Regions from separate parts of the Rossellomorea sp. NS-SX7 genome, predicted to be linked through region 2. Evidence: riboswitches for the same ligand, from Rfam matches in the RefSeq annotation. Region 2 holds a riboswitch; the other holds the start of a gene.
What was found. Region 2 has a riboswitch for S-adenosylmethionine ahead of ACUXV2_RS18820 (sugar ABC transporter substrate-binding protein). Riboswitches for the same ligand answer to the same signal wherever they lie in the genome.
Positions count from the first base shown of each region.

Region 1: another riboswitch for S-adenosylmethionine. It lies ahead of ACUXV2_RS20760 (LLM class flavin-dependent oxidoreductase); the one in region 2 lies ahead of ACUXV2_RS18820 (sugar ABC transporter substrate-binding protein).

Region 1 is NZ_CM128249.1:4,176,119-4,184,088, forward strand. It holds gene ACUXV2_RS20755 (DUF421 domain-containing protein) at 1-604, opposite strand, end outside; SAM riboswitch class I at 1,096-1,199, shown strand; gene ACUXV2_RS20760 (LLM class flavin-dependent oxidoreductase) at 1,372-2,742, shown strand; gene ACUXV2_RS20765 (sodium:solute symporter family protein) at 2,770-4,278, shown strand; gene ACUXV2_RS20770 (DUF2521 family protein) at 4,808-5,254, shown strand; gene cwlD (N-acetylmuramoyl-L-alanine amidase CwlD) at 5,344-6,045, shown strand; gene ACUXV2_RS20780 (STAS domain-containing protein) at 6,245-7,039, shown strand; gene ACUXV2_RS20785 (Mrp/NBP35 family ATP-binding protein) at 7,231-7,970, shown strand, end outside.
Region 2 is NZ_CM128249.1:3,804,498-3,812,467, reverse strand. It holds gene icmF (fused isobutyryl-CoA mutase/GTPase IcmF) at 1-77, shown strand, start outside; gene ACUXV2_RS18835 (hypothetical protein) at 412-606, shown strand; gene rpoE (DNA-directed RNA polymerase subunit delta) at 898-1,479, shown strand; gene ACUXV2_RS18825 (CTP synthase) at 1,864-3,468, shown strand; SAM riboswitch class I at 3,713-3,819, shown strand; gene ACUXV2_RS18820 (sugar ABC transporter substrate-binding protein) at 4,013-5,098, shown strand; gene ACUXV2_RS18815 (sugar ABC transporter ATP-binding protein) at 5,117-6,649, shown strand; gene ACUXV2_RS18810 (ABC transporter permease) at 6,618-7,607, shown strand; gene ACUXV2_RS18805 (DUF2529 domain-containing protein) at 7,661-7,970, opposite strand, start outside.

The sequences.
Region 1 (7,970 bases), 370 kb from region 2:
GTAATTCATTTCTTAACCACTTCTCACTTAAATTCATATCAGTAAGAACGGACTGATAAATTTCCCCTTCGATAATAACAGGATATGCAATACCTGCATGCTTCTTTTCAATTCCTAAGTCTTCTATGGTGACTGAAGCTTTATTAGATTGCTTGTACACTGTTAACTTACCGTTCGCCTCTACTATGGCAAGTTCAACATCTTTTATGTCAAAAATATCTTTCTCTCTAAGCATTTGAAGAATATTGTCTATAGAATAGCTAAGGCGTCTCAAATTCCCAACGAGAAATGTTCCGTTTTTTACAACAGCTGTCGGTTCAAATGTGATAAGTTTACCGATCTTCCGTTTCTTGATAACGATTCTAGAAATAACTTTTTGCAATAACCCTATTGCGATAACTGCTGCAGCAGTATGAATATGCCTGATATTGGGATCAGCAATATCTGCGCCTACAACTGCACCCAGTGTTAATATAATTAAAAAATCAAAAACCGGTAATTCCCCTATAGATCTCTTACCCATAAATAAAGTAACAATTAATAACAAAGGTAAAATGGTTATAATCCTTCCGAATACAATAAAAATCTCTTTAATCGTCTCCATCCATTTATAACCCTTGTATCGATTCTGAATTAATAGATAATCTAGAGTCATAATAATGGTATTGTCCGCAACCTGTAAAAAGTACACCAAATAATATTAAAGTTAGAGGGCTTTTTGTTAATTTCAAAAGTGCTTCCTCCTTTAATTGAAATATATAGTTAAATTGCTCTCTGTGAAAATTATTATTCATTACACGGAAAGTAAGACTAGCGGTGACAACCCCTCTTGAAAAGGTTATTCTTAACTATATGCCAAATCCAAAATAGGTCAAATCTCCTTGGGACAGGATAGATAAAATCGAGAGAAATGTTGAATTATCAATCTGCTTTGGAAAATCAGTTCATATACGTTGAAAGATTTAGTAAGCGTTTTCGAACTGAAACCCGTGACAATCCTCACAAACAAACGCTGGACAAAAATAAAAATCTGATTTGACAGATTATTTAGACTCCTATATGATGATAAACATTCATAAAAAAAAATTGAATATTTCCTTATCAAGAGTCGGGGGAGGAACCTGGTCCCGTGATCCCGCAGCAACCGTTACTTGTAACAAGGTGCTAATTCCAGCAAGCAGATGCTTGAAAGATGAGAGGATGGTATAGAAGCGAACCTCTTCCTCATCGGGAGAGGTTTTTTTATTGGAAGCGGTCAGCTGTAATACGGAACTTCACGTTGTTCCTAAACCGAGTATAACGATAGGAATACTCATAACAAATAGCCCAAGTCACGGACAAACTACATTTTTAAAAAAGGAGCTCTGTCCCATGAAAAAGCAAATTCATCTTAACGGATTCATCCAAAACTCGCCTTCACCGCATTCAACCGGATTATGGAAGCATGAAAAGGACCAGGGTACTTCGCACAACAGCTTATCCTACTGGATAGAAACGGCCAAAACGCTTGAGCGTGGGAAGTTTGATGCGATGTTCATCGCTGATGTGCTTGGAACATACAGCGTATATGAAAACAGTCACGATGCAGCGGTCAGGGGGGCGGTGCAGCTGCCTGCACATGATCCGCTCATTCCCATTTCAGCTATGGCCGCGGCAACGGAGCATCTTGGATTTGCACCGACCATTTCAACGACATACGCACAGCCTTACTCACTCGCGCGGCAGTTATCGACGCTGGATCATTTAACCGGGGGAAGGGTCGCATGGAATGTGGTGACGTCCTATTTGGAAAGTGAAGCCGTTAATCTTGGGCTGTCAGGCAGACTCCCAAAGGAACTCCGATATGACCGTGCAGATGAATTCCTCCAAGTGGTTTATAAATTATGGGAACACAGCTGGGAGGACGAGGCAGTTGTCTATGATAAAGAACATGATACGTTTGCGGATCCAAAGAGGGTGCACCCCATCAATCATGAAGGAGAGTTTTTCAGTGTGCCTGGCCCTCATCTCGTGGAGCCGTCTCCACAGCGAACCCCGGTATTATTCCAGGCGGGATCTTCTCCGAAAGGAAGGGATTTTGCAGCCAAACATGCCGAGGCGGTATTCACTAAAAACCATTCACTGGACGGATTAAAACTGTACACAACGGATATCCGCAGACGGGCACGTGAACAGGGGAGAAACCCGGATGAACTTCTCATCTTCCCGATGATCCTGCCAATCATAGGCTCAACGGAGGAAGAAGCGTATGCCAAATATGAAGAGCTTACAAACCACGTCAGCTACGAAGGCACGGCTTCCCTTTTATCGGGGCACACAGGAATTGACTTCTCACAATTTGACCCTGATCAGTATATCGAGGACATTGAGACGGATGCGATGCAGGGCAATCTCGATATGTATGGAAAAGATCCAAACAAAAGGTGGACGCTCCGGGAAGCGATCAAAAATCACGGCCTGGGCAACGGAACGGTCAAGTTCATCGGCACCCCTGAGCAGATTGCGGATGAAATCGAGAGGTGGGCTGTGGAAGGGGATGCGGACGGATTCAATATCGCCCAGACGTATTCACCTGGTACGTTCACAGAGTTTGTCGATCAGGTGATCCCTGAACTGCAGAAGCGGGGAATTTACAGGACGGAATATGAAGGATCGACCCTAAGGGAAAACATGTTTGGCAGAGGCCGGAAACACTTGCCTGCTAATCACCCTGCCAAGAAGCTTGTACCTGTTCATTCATAAAACGCTTATAAAAGAAGGGAGCAGAATATGAATCAAGTAGCATTATATACATGGATAGGATTTGCCGTATTTCTTGCAGCGATGTTCGCCCTGGGCTTTATCAGTATGAAAAAAACCAAAAGTGTCAGTGATTTCGCCATAGGAGGGGGGAATCTCGGTCCGTATGTGCTTGGGCTTTCCTTTGCCGCCACATACTTAAGTGCGGCCACCTTCCTCGGTTATCCGGGCTGGTCGCATGATTGGGGATTATCGAATCTTTGGCTGTTCCTGGCGATAATCGGCGGTGGACCGATAGGCGTTTTGATGGTAGCCAAAAAAGTCCGGAAGCTCAATAACGGACAAAAATCATTATCCCTGCCCGACTGGCTGGGTGATTTTTATAACAGCGACCTTCTCCGGGTCGGTGCAGGGCTGATTCTTTTGTTCAATATCTTTTATATAGCCGCCCAGTTTGTTGCAGGTGCCCGCATCTTTGAATATCTGCTCGGTATGTCCTATCAGGGCGGATTGATTTTTATAGCCGTGATCGTTGTACTTTACGTCTTTGGCGGAGGGGCATTCGCGGATATCTATACGGATGCTGTCCAGGCAGTGATGATGGCCGCGGCCGGTGTGTTCATTTTTATTTCAGGGATAGTCGTCTTCTGGAAGGGGAGCATCTCGACGACATTTACCAGCATCAGCGGGAAGTTGGCTGGGCAGGATGCAAATCTGATCCAGGCATTCAATCCGGATTCCGCTCATTTTTCTTCCCTGAGTTTAGTGACAGGAGCGATTGTGATTCAGTGGGCCTTTGCCTCCGCTCCCCATCTATTTAACAAAGTGTTGGGGCTGAAGAGTGAAAAAGATTTGGGGAAAATGATTTTGACTTATGTGATTACTGCTTCATTATCAGTTTTAGTGTTATTCGGAGGCATATACAGCAGGGCTGCACTGGGAGATAACGTTGCAGCTCCTGATCTTGCACTGATGGAATATGCAGTCTATGCATTTCCGGCAGTCATCGTTGCACTTTTGGGTGTTGTAATCCTCGCCGCAGCCATGTCGACAACGGATGGATTATTTGTTTCGATTTCGACTGTGTTTGCCAATGATATTTTCCTGAAAGTACTGGTGAAAAGAAGGATCGTGAAAGTGAGTGACTCGAAGGCAGAAAAAATCGCACTGCAGATCAGCCGCCTTTCAGTCCCCGTTATCGGGCTCCTGGCATACTTAATTGTCTTGAAGCCGCCTGCATATATGGGTGATATCATGTGGATCGGCATTTCAGGGATCGCTGCCGGAACAATGGGGCCGATTTTACACGCAGTATACGGCCGTAGAAAAGCATCAGCCAGGGCAGCGGAACTTTCCATGGTGATCGGACTGCTTTCCTACCTTATCCTATACTTTGGAGGAATCGTCCCAAGCACCATGGCAGCGGGAGCCGTTTCAACCTTCATCGGCATCGCCGTGATCACAGTGCTCGCCCCGATCTTGAAAGAAAAACAGCCGCAAACCAGCCAAAGTCTCGAAAAATTGTACAACCTAAAGTAAAGGAAAGGAAAGGATGAAACAACATGTTCGTAAACGAAATGCTCTCTATCTGGCTCTACGGCTTCATCACATTCCTAATCATCATCGGTTTTTCACTTTGGAAGTGGTATTTTACGAAATGATGTAAATCAGGGGCTGTCATATTGATTTGGGTTATCTGTGATTTTGTTCCTTATTTTTCCAAGTGACGGAATAATCGGCGAAATCGAAAGATAAAAGTGAATAATGGAAAGATTAAATGCCAAAAGTGAAAGATTATCGGCCCAAACTCTAAGATTACTGAGCAAAACTGAAAGATTCCTTCCGCTCCATACGAAAACAGACCAACCATGACGGGTCGATCAACGAAAAAGTAGAGAAATTTTAATTAAACAAATTAACTTTTAGAAAAAACGCACGCGGAAAGCGAAGTCTTGCATAGGAATCAATAGTGGCAATCAGAAGATCCGTATCCATCAAAATTGGTAACAGTTACTCGAATGAAGACTTCTCTTAAGAAGGAAAATACGTTCAAAGGGGTGGATCTACATTGAACGTTATTACAACCTTCAATACAAAGAGAAGAGAAAAACAAATCAAAACAGAAAGAAAACTGCTGAAAGAAATCTCAATTAAAATGCTTCAGGAAAGTGTACGAAAGCATTTCGGATATATAAAAATTCAAGGCGGGGTATTCATGCAGCAAGGGTTTGACGAGGCATGCTTTGATGTCGCGATTGAAGCTTATCTGCTGGGTGGAAAGGTAAGCAAGTTCGGCTATTCAGGAGAAGATAGGGAGTTGGTGAAAAAGAGGTGCGGGGAAGAATTGAAGCACTTCATCGATACGCTTTATAACTTCTGGCTGTATTGGTCCGAGATGGGTATCTCGAATCAAGTGGATGAATCCATTTTCTACAGCTGCGAGCACTTCGTGGAGACATGGTGGTCAGAAGGCTATGACAAAGGAATCAAGCGCCTTAAGCTTCGTCTTCACTAATTTTTTTCTGTTCTAAAAGTGTTTCTTGTCCCATATTTTTAGTAAAGAACAGCATGGTTACAATTCTTACTGAAAATAGGGGGAGTGACATGAAACAGAAATTGAAGCTTGCAGGGATCATTGCTGCCCTCGGGATCCTGTTATTCATTGTTCAATATAAAATTCTGGATAAAGATACATGGGATTCATGGAATCTTCCCTTGTCAGGAAAGATTATATATATTGATCCGGGTCACGGGGGGCCAGATGGCGGAGCGGGGGATGAAGACGCTTTAGAAAAGGATATCGCTTTGAATGTCTCCTTGATGATCAGGGATTATCTTCAGGAGCAGGGAGCACTTGTGCTTATGACCCGGGAAGAGGACAAGGATCTGGCGGATGAACATACAAAGGGATACAGCCGGAGAAAGGTAGAAGATTTGCACAAGCGTCTGAACCTGATCAATGAGTCAGAAGCAGATATGTATTTAAGTATTCATCTGAATTCAATTCCTTCTCCGAAGTGGAGCGGGGCACAGACCTTTTATAATCCGAAGTATAAGGAAAACAAGGTTCTCTCAAAAGCCATACAAAAAGAGATCACCCGCAATTTAGAAAATACAAGCCGGGAAGCAAAAGGGCTTCAAAGTGTGTATATCTTAAAGCACGCAAAAAAACCCGGGGCTTTAGTGGAAATCGGCTTCCTCTCAAACCCTGAAGAACGGTCGAATCTTCTCGATGAGGATTATCAAGAAAAAGTGGCCGCTTCCATTTATCAGGGTATCCTGAACTATTTAACTGAAGAAGATTGATGATGAAAGCTTCTCCTAAAGCAGGAGCGGCTTTTTTGTTTTTTTTTGTATAAGGCTCTTTTCTACGAAAAGCCATTTTAGAAAACATTTTTTTCAATAAAACAGCGTTAAGAATAAACAGGAGAAGGGTATAGTATTAGAAGCCTTGAAGTAGTCTACACTTGAAGTAGACAAGTATTTAAGATGGGAAGGGTTCAATATGAAAGCATCGATTATTGAAACACTCGAACTTCATCATGATGATCTTTATTCCAGATGGGTTCAAGATCTAGATGAAACGACAGACAGATTGAATATATCCTATTACCAGATTACCCAAGTGAAGAATGAATTGTTTGAATCAATTTATAAAAGCCTTCACCAGGAGAACGATCGCTTTATCAAGGACTTTGATGAGTTATACAAAAAAATTGTGGAAAACAATGAAGCTCTTGAGTATATCTCTACAGGGTATCAATCGTTCAGAAGGGCCGCACTATGGATTCTTTTAAAAGAAGACTTACCAAAAGAGGAAGTATTGGACATTTACCAGGAAGTCGACCGCTGGTTTGACCCCGTTTTCAATAAGATGATCAGTAAGTGTACAGACTCATGGGAAGAGACGTTCAATGTACAGAAGAAAACGCTGGTTGAACTGTCTGCTCCCGTCATTCAATTATATGATCATATTTCGGTGATGCCGTTAGTCGGTCATATCGATGAAGAAAGGATCAATCGTATACAAGAGAACCTGCTGGCAGGAGTCACCAAATATCATTCCTCCATTGTCTTTATGGACATTACGGGAGTCCCTGTATTGGACACGTTTGCGGCACAGGGTATCATTGAATCTACAAGGGCGGCTGGACTGCTCGGTGCAGAATGCATCCTGGTAGGGGTTCGTCCTGAAATAGCTCAGACGCTGATCAATCTGGGAATCGATCTTAAGGAGCTGAAAACGTTCAGTTCCCTGAATAATGGATTAGTGTTCGCGCAGAATCAATTGGAACACTAATAATCAATCAAGAGGGCTGTCCGAATGGCTCTCTTTTTGTTTATCGTTCCTTTCGCCCTCGAAGAGAACCGCACCACAAAGAATAATATTCAACAAAAGTATTCCGACCCTTTTACACGATTTTTCTGATAACGATATGTTATACTGATAATGGTAGTTGTAAACGAATACATAAAAAAGGGTGGTTATTCATGTTAACAGAACAGCAGACTCGCGATCTTTTATCTCAGTTAAAGGATCCTTTTTTACATAAAACGTTAGAAGAAACCAATGGTGTTGTTGAAGTTAGTGTGAAAGAAGAAAAAGGGCATGTGAGTGTAAAGATTGCACTTGCTAAAACCGGTTCAGGCGAACAGTTGCAATTCCAGCAGCAGGTTGTCCAATTATTAAAGGACAATGGAGCGGGATCTGTTGGAATCCGTTTCACTGAACTTCCCCAGGAAGAACTTGAAAAACATAGAGGGACAGGCGGAGAAGGCACGGACTTATTATCACCTGCAAGTAAAACCACTTTCATTGCAATCGCCTCGGGTAAAGGCGGCGTGGGTAAATCCACTGTTTCTGTCAACCTGGCAGTGGCACTGGCCCGTCAAGGAAAGAAAGTGGGACTGATCGATGCGGATATTTACGGGTTCAGTGTTCCGGATATGATGGGAATCGTGAAGCGTCCGGTAGTCCGCGGGGAAAGAATTATTCCAGTAGAACGTTTCGGCGTCAAAGTCATTTCGATGGGCTTCTTCGTTGAAGACAATGCACCAGTCATTTGGAGAGGACCGATGCTTGGGAAGATGTTGAATAATTTCTTCTCGGAAGTAGAGTGGGGAGACTTGGATTATCTGCTATTGGACCTGCCTCCGGGTACCGGGGATGTGGCACTTGATGTTCATACGATGCTTCCGCATTGTAAAGAAATCATCGTCACTACGCCTCA
Region 2 (7,970 bases):
CCGTCAAAGTGGCAAGCCTTGGGCAGATCACACGCGCCCTATATGAAGTCGGAGGACAGTACCGCCGGAATATGTAATAGAAAGAAGACTGCTGTTGTTTTGGACGGCAGTCTTTTTTTGAAGGATCGTCCCGGCGTGCATTGATATGGTAAAGGAAAGCCCGCTCATGGAGGTGGGCTGTTAAATCGAAGGCCCGTCCCAGTACACTTTAAAGCGCTAAAAGCCCGTCCCTCACTTCGCTAAAGGACTTTCTGATTTTAAGGATGATTAAAGATCAGGAAAATGGTCTATGCTGAATATACAGAAAAGTTACAATTCTTTGTATTGTGGTGATAGATGCGGGTGTTGTTTTGCTATATAATGGGTATTGGATGATTAGACCCAGAGACGACTTACACTGGATGTGAAATTGTGAGGACATTTTTACGTTATGCGCTTATTGCGGCCGGTATATATGCGGCGGCCCTGTTGTACCACTATCAGCTTGGGGCGATTCCGTTTCTTCTTCTGTCCTTCTACTTTTTTTATGAAGCGTATAAGGTGATCCGATACGGTGACAAAGAAGAAAGTGAAGAGGACGGCAGCCTTCTGAATTCACAAGAATAAAAAAATAAGAGAAAAGCCAGATAAATATAGCATAAAGTCTCTTATATTGTTTATAATGAATAATATGCTTAAAATGATAATGGCAGGATTATGCCGTTTTTTATCGGTCCCTTTTTTGATAGGGGATCACTCTTACGTTTGCTATGAATGGAGTACATAGTGTTTGAACGCCTTGCAACAGGCTTCTGCATGTTGTCGATTTTTAGCAGTCCGGTTGAACGTCCGGGCATTATGTTTGTGCTTTAGTGACTCTCCCAGTAGAGTGTGAAATAGAGAAAGGAAGTGCGTAAAGTGAGTCTAAAACAGTTATCGAAAGAAGAATTGCGACAAACATCTTTTATTGAACTGGCACACGAGATCATGGCGGAAAAGAAACAAGCCATGACATTTAAAGAGGTGTTGAACGAAATTACAAGTCTACTTGAAATCCCTCAATCAGAGGTTAAGAGCCGCATGGTTCAATTTTATACAGACCTGAACATCGACGGACGCTTCATTGCGCTTGGCGAGAACCGCTGGGGACTGCGCGAATGGTATCCGGTTGATCAAATCGAAGAGGAAACCGTTCCGACAATGAAGTCTACTAAAAAGAAAAAGTCGAAGAAGAAAGTCGACGAGGACCTTGATCTTGACGAATTCGACGATCTAGATGATGAAGATCTGGAAGACGATCTTGATTATGATGATCTCGACGATACAGACGACGATGATGATCTGACGGATGACGACGACGATGTGGATTCGGACGATGATATGGACGACCTTGATGTCGATGAAGAAGAAGAAGAGTTGGAAATCGATGAGTTCGATGATGAAATCGATGATGAAGACGAAGAAGAGTCAGATGAAGAAGAAGAGGATGAAAATCTTTAATTTTTCAGTGAATTAAGAAGATTTATCCGGCTCCATTCTATGCTTGACTTCTTTCTTTCAGGAAGGTAGTATTTTATTTGGGCTCCTTAAAAAAGGACGGATAGAGTATTCAACGCTCCCCTTACCATTTGGTAAGAGGGGCGTTTTTTATTTTTTACAGGACGGCCTGCGCGAAGGATGCAGGCTGATTCACGATTTCTCTTCCCCTTACAACTTACCATCATTTATAAATAAGAGGCTGTCTTTTAGCTGATTTTTGCCCATGATTTTATTTTGCGGGAATGGACTTCTCCTTCTTTGAACAAGATAACTTCATGACAAGGATACATAGGAGACACCCTCTACTTTTTTTGAACCAAATCATATCAAAAGGGGGACATATACATGACTAAGTATATTTTCGTAACAGGCGGCGTTGTGTCGTCACTTGGAAAAGGGATCACAGCAGCGTCCCTTGGAAGACTATTAAAAAACCGCGGAGTTTCGGTAACGATCCAGAAATTCGACCCATACATCAACGTGGATCCGGGAACGATGAGCCCGTATCAGCACGGTGAAGTATTCGTGACGGATGACGGTGCGGAAACGGATCTTGACTTAGGTCACTATGAGCGTTTCGTCGACATCAACCTGACTAAATACAGCTCTGTGACGACTGGGAAAATCTATTCCACCGTCCTGAAAAAAGAGCGCCGCGGTGATTACTTAGGCGGAACGGTCCAGGTCATCCCGCACATCACAAACGAAATCAAAGAACGCGTGTACCGTGCAGGCCGCGAAACGAATTCGGATGTGGTCATCACTGAAATCGGCGGAACGGTAGGGGATATCGAGTCTCTTCCATTCCTCGAAGCGATCCGTCAGATCAAGAGTGATGTGGGCCGTGAAAATGTGATGTACATCCATTGTACATTGGTTCCTTATATCAAAGCAGCCGGTGAAATGAAAACGAAGCCGACTCAGCACAGCGTGAAAGAATTGCGCAGCCTTGGAATCCAGCCGAACGTCATCGTCGTTCGTACAGAAATGCCAATGACGCAGGATATGAAAGATAAAATTGCGCTGTTCTGTGATATCGATAAAAATGCTGTGATCGAAGCGATGGATGCTGACACACTTTACTCAGTGCCTCTTGCCCTTCAGGCCCAGAAGCTGGATGAAATCACATGTCAGCACCTGAAACTGAACTGCCGTGAAGCAGAAATGACAGAGTGGAATGAACTGGTTGAGCGTGTAACGAATCTATCACGCAAAACGAAGATCGCCCTTGTCGGGAAGTATGTTGAACTTCAGGATGCTTACATTTCAGTTGTGGAAGCTCTTCGTCATGCCGGATACAATTTCGACAGCGACGTCGAGGTGAAATGGTTGAACTCCGAGCTTGTAGACGCTGAAAACGTAGCGGAAATGCTTGGCGATGTAGACGGAATCCTTGTACCTGGAGGCTTCGGTGACCGTGGAGTTGAAGGGAAGATCGTTGCGACTCAATACGCACGTGAAAACAAAGTTCCTTTCCTTGGCATCTGCCTTGGTATGCAGCTTGCATCTGTAGAGTATGCGCGCAACGTACTTGGTCTTGAAGGAGCTCACTCTGCTGAGCTGAACCCGGATACACCGTACCCGATCATCGACCTGCTTCCTGAACAGAAGGATATCGAAGATCTTGGCGGAACCCTTCGTCTCGGTTTATATCCATGTAAGCTGACGGAAGGTTCAAAAGCGTATGCAGCCTATGATGGAGAAGTGGTTTACGAGCGTCACCGTCACCGCTTCGAATTCAACAATCATTACCGTGAGCAAATGGAAAACGCAGGCTTCATCTTCTCAGGTACAAGCCCTGACGGACGCCTTGTGGAGATCATCGAGCTTCAAGATCACCCATGGTTCGTGGCATCCCAATTCCACCCGGAATTCACATCACGCCCGACACGTCCGCAGCCGCTGTTCAGAGACTTTATTGAAGCAAGTTTGGCTTTTGGCGGGAAGTAATAGAATAGATTTGGTTTAATATATGGGCCGCTCTCCTTTTGGGGGAGCGGTTTTTTGTTATGGGGCGGGTTGTTGTGGTTCACGAGGTGTGCAGGCGTGTCGGGTTTTGTCGTGACGACAGTCCGCACATAGAGGCTCCGTGATACCCGCCGTGAAATTATTTTAAAAAGAATATTGACAATTTTCCATCAACTAAGTAAGATATCGGTTATACGCATGCGAAGATTTTACCAATTTCATATTTCTCTTATAAAGAGTTGGCAGAGGGACTGGCCCGATGATGCCCGGCAACCTACCGTTTCGACGGAAAGGTGCTAAGACCTGCAGGAATGATTTCCTGAGTGATAAGAGTACGTTTATTGATACATAAACCTCTTTTCCCTTAGGAAAAGGGGTTTTTTGTTGTATGAAAATATCGGCGGGTACCTGCTTTTGTTCAATCAACCAGGAATCCCGGCGATGGGCTTTGTGATCGGGCGAGTGCACCGCTTCGATTCAAGGCTGTATAAAAATAAAACCATTTCGCGAGAGGAGAGTCATTTTTATGAAAAAACCGGCTTTATTATTGATCATCATCACGCTTGTGCTAAGTTTACTGGCTGCATGTCAGCCAAAGGTTTCCGAGGAGTCAAATGCTGAGGCAAGCGCGAAAAAAGGAGCATCCGATCATGAGCTTGCCGGCAAGAAAATCGCCCTGATCATGCAGATCAATTTAGGGACGTTTTCTGCCCAGTATATCGAAGGGGTGAAAGAGCAGGTTGAAAAGTTTGGCGGGAAGGTCCAGGTTTTCACTTCCGAAGGGGATCTGGCAAAGATGTCATCCAATCTCGATGCTGCCATCAACCAGAAATTTGATGGGATCCTGATCGACCATGGAACAAAGGAAGCACTTCAATCGGGTGTTGAGAAAGCGAAAGAACAGGGGATTCCCGTTGTCGTGTTTGATGCGGATGTTGAATCAGAAGGTGTGACGGTCCTTGAACAAGGTGACAGGCAAATGGCGGAACAGACGCTTAATAAGCTTTCAGAGGAGCTTGGAGGGAAAGGTGAAATCGTCAAGATCTGGGTAGCGGGGTTTGCCCCGATGGAAAGGCGCCAGGCGGCCTATAAAGAATTCCTTGATAGCAATCCTGACATCAAAGAAGTGGCTGCTTTCGGAGCGGCGACCCAGAATACGGCACTCGATACGCAGGCCCAGATGGAAGCCATTCTGAAGCAGTACCCGAATAAAGGTGATATTGACGCAGTGTGGGCTGCGTGGGACGAATTTGCAAAAGGTGCCGTACGGGCCATCGAGGCGGCGGGGAGAGAAGAAATCAAGGTTTATGGAATCGATATGAGTGATGAAGATCTTCAGATCATCCAGAAGGAAGGAAGTCCGTGGGTGGCTTCAGCTGCGGTCGATCCGAAAGATATTGGCCGTGTGCAGGTCCGTTTCCTCTATCAGAAACTATCAGGGGAGGAAACACCGCAAACGGTGAAACTTGAACCGGTCTTCATCGAACGGGATCAGCTTCCGGATGAACAGCTTACAACCGATCAGCTCCATGTGCATGTGGAAGGCTGGGGAGCAAGTGAACAAGGATACACAGCTGAACTGAAGGAACTTGAAGATTCCTTCACCGAATAAAGGAGAGGAGGGGTGGCGATGTCCGCCTTACTGGAAATGAGAGATATCTGTAAAGCTTTTTCCGGGGTGAAGGCCCTGTACGCAGCAAGATTTCAAGTGAATGAGGGGGAAGTCCATGCATTGCTCGGAGCAAACGGTGCCGGAAAGAGTACGCTCATGAAAATCCTCTCCGGGGCTTACACTCCGGACAGTGGAGACATCCTGCTTCACAATGAAAAGAAAAGCTATCAAACTCCGAAAGAAGCGAAGCAAAATGGGATCCACTGTGTCTATCAGGAAGTGGACACGGCAATTGTGCCTCAGCTTTCCGTTGCAGAAAACATTTTGCTTGACCGCCTATCAAGCGGCGGATCTTTTTTTCTGAATAAAAAGTCACTGGAAAAAGAGGCCGGCACCGTCCTTCATCGAATCGGAGCAGGGAATCTGTCCCTCGGCTCGCCCGCTTCCTCACTGAGTTTAGCTGAAAAACAATTGGTCCTGATAGCAAGGGCGCTGCTGCAGAAGGCGAAAATCCTGATCCTCGATGAGCCGACAGCTCCGCTGAGTGTAACGGAAACCGACCGGCTGTTCGAGGTCATGGAGGAATTGAAGAAGGAAGGGGTCGGGATCGTGTTCATCTCCCACCGGCTCCCTGAAGTGTTCCAGGCTGCCGACCGCATCACGGTGATGAGGGACGGCAGAACGGTGGGGATGGATGAGACAAAGGATACGACACCGGAAGCGGTGGTGGAAAAGATGCTGGGGCGTTCGTTCAAAGAAGAGTTCGGGAAGCCTCATGTCGAGAAGGGCGGGCTGCTTTATGAAGTAAAAGGTCTCGATGACGGCGGTAAACTCCGGTCGATCGACCTCCAAGTCAGGGAGGGGGAAGTAGTTGGGATTGTGGGCCTTGTCGGAGCAGGGAAAACTGAACTGGCAAAATCATTGTTCGGTGCATCTCCAGTCGTAAAAGGATCCTACTTTTTAAAAAGTAAGGAAATCAACATAGGATCTCCGCGCGATGCGGTGAAGCACGGCTTGGCGCTTGTACCTGAAGAAAGAAGGAAAGAGGGATTATTCATCCATGAATCGGTTCAGCATAATCTCAGTTTCCCTTCATTAAGGAATATTTCAAAACGCCTGTGGATCAACGGGAAGGCAGAAAGGAAGCTCGCCCGGGACAGGATCGAATCACTCGGCATAAGGGCGGCACACGAACGGATCAGCGCGAATGATCTGAGCGGTGGCAATCAGCAGAAAGTCTCGATCGGGAAGTGGCTGACGGAAGACGCTTCGGTGTTTCTGTTCGATGAACCGACAAAAGGTGTGGATGTCGGGGCGAAAAAAGAAATCTTCGGTTTGATTCAATCATTGGCTCAAAGAGGGAAAGGGATCCTTTATTTCTCTTGTGAGCTCCAAGAAATCCTGGCGATTTCCGACCGGATCCTTGTCATGTATGATGGGCGGATCGTAAAGGAATTGACGGCAGGGGAAGCGTCACAAGAAACCATTCTGCTTTATGCTTCGGGAGGGACGGCAGCGAATGAAAGGAAAGATGTTAGACTTACTATTTAAATACGGGGCCATTGTATTGATGGCAGTCATCCTGATTTTTTTCAGTTTTTATCATCCGTTTTTCTTTACGTATGGCAATTTATCTGATATTCTCAGGTCCATTTCGATTGTCACGCTGGTGGCACTGGGGGTGACATTCACCCTCGTCGTCGACGGCTTTGATCTATCTGTCGGGTCGACCGTTTCGCTTTCGACGGTGGTGACAGCTTCTTTGATGGTATGGTATGAAGCGCCATTATGGGTTGTGCTTCTCGTCCCGCTGCTGGTCGGGGCGGGAGTCGGGCTGTTCAATTCACTGCTGATCGTGAAGCTCGGCATCCCGGACCTCTTGGCCACTTTAGGGGCGATGTACATCATTTCAGGGATCCACCGCACCTATACGGAGGGGTACTCCATTTATAACAATATGCCGATGGTGAGCGGCGGAACGGCACCGGGGACATTTTCTGATGCCTTTTTGTGGATTGGCCAGGGTAAGCTGCTGGGGCTGCCGGTACCCGTCTGGATCATGCTCGTCTTTGTCGGGTTGATGTATGTCATCATGCATTTTACCCGCTGGGGGCGGATCCTGTACATGACCGGCGGGAATGCGGAAGCGTCGCGGTTGTCGGGTGTTAACATAAAGCGAGTAAAACTTATCGCCTATGTCCTGTCGGGAGTCTTTGCCTCCATCGGGGGCATCCTGTTCACAGCGAGGGTAGGATCGGGGCAGATGGATGCCGGTGCACCACTTCTGATGGAAGCGGTGGCCGCGGTGTTCGTCGGATTCTCTGTCCTCGGGGCGGGGAAACCTAACATCCTCGGCACCTTCTTCGGCGCTGCACTGATCGGTGTCCTGCTCAATGGACTGACGATGATGAACCTTCCATACTATGCGTTCGAAATCATCAAAGGCAGCGTCCTCGTACTTGCACTCGCAGTCACCTATGTTCATGCCAAGAAAGTGAAGACTGCATAAAAAACGGCCCGTCCTTCAATGCATTAAAGCATCGAGGGACGGGCCTTCAATCATTACTCGTACTCTTCTAACATCTCACGAATGACAAAACCAATCGCAAAATAGATATAGAGCGCTGCCATGCTCGTCGGCATACAGACGCGCTCGCCGATTTCCTCTCCCGGAAGCATTCCTTTGATCACCTTTGTATCGAGGTGAAGGTCGGCAAGTCCGGCGAGCCCTTCATTTTCCCCGACGAGACCGGAGATCCCCACGAACGGAATTCCTTCATCCGCCAAGCCCTTCGCAAATTCAATTGCTTCCTCATCCGTCGACAAGCGGGTCACAACGAGTACGCGGTCTGCTTCAGTCACAGGAACGGAC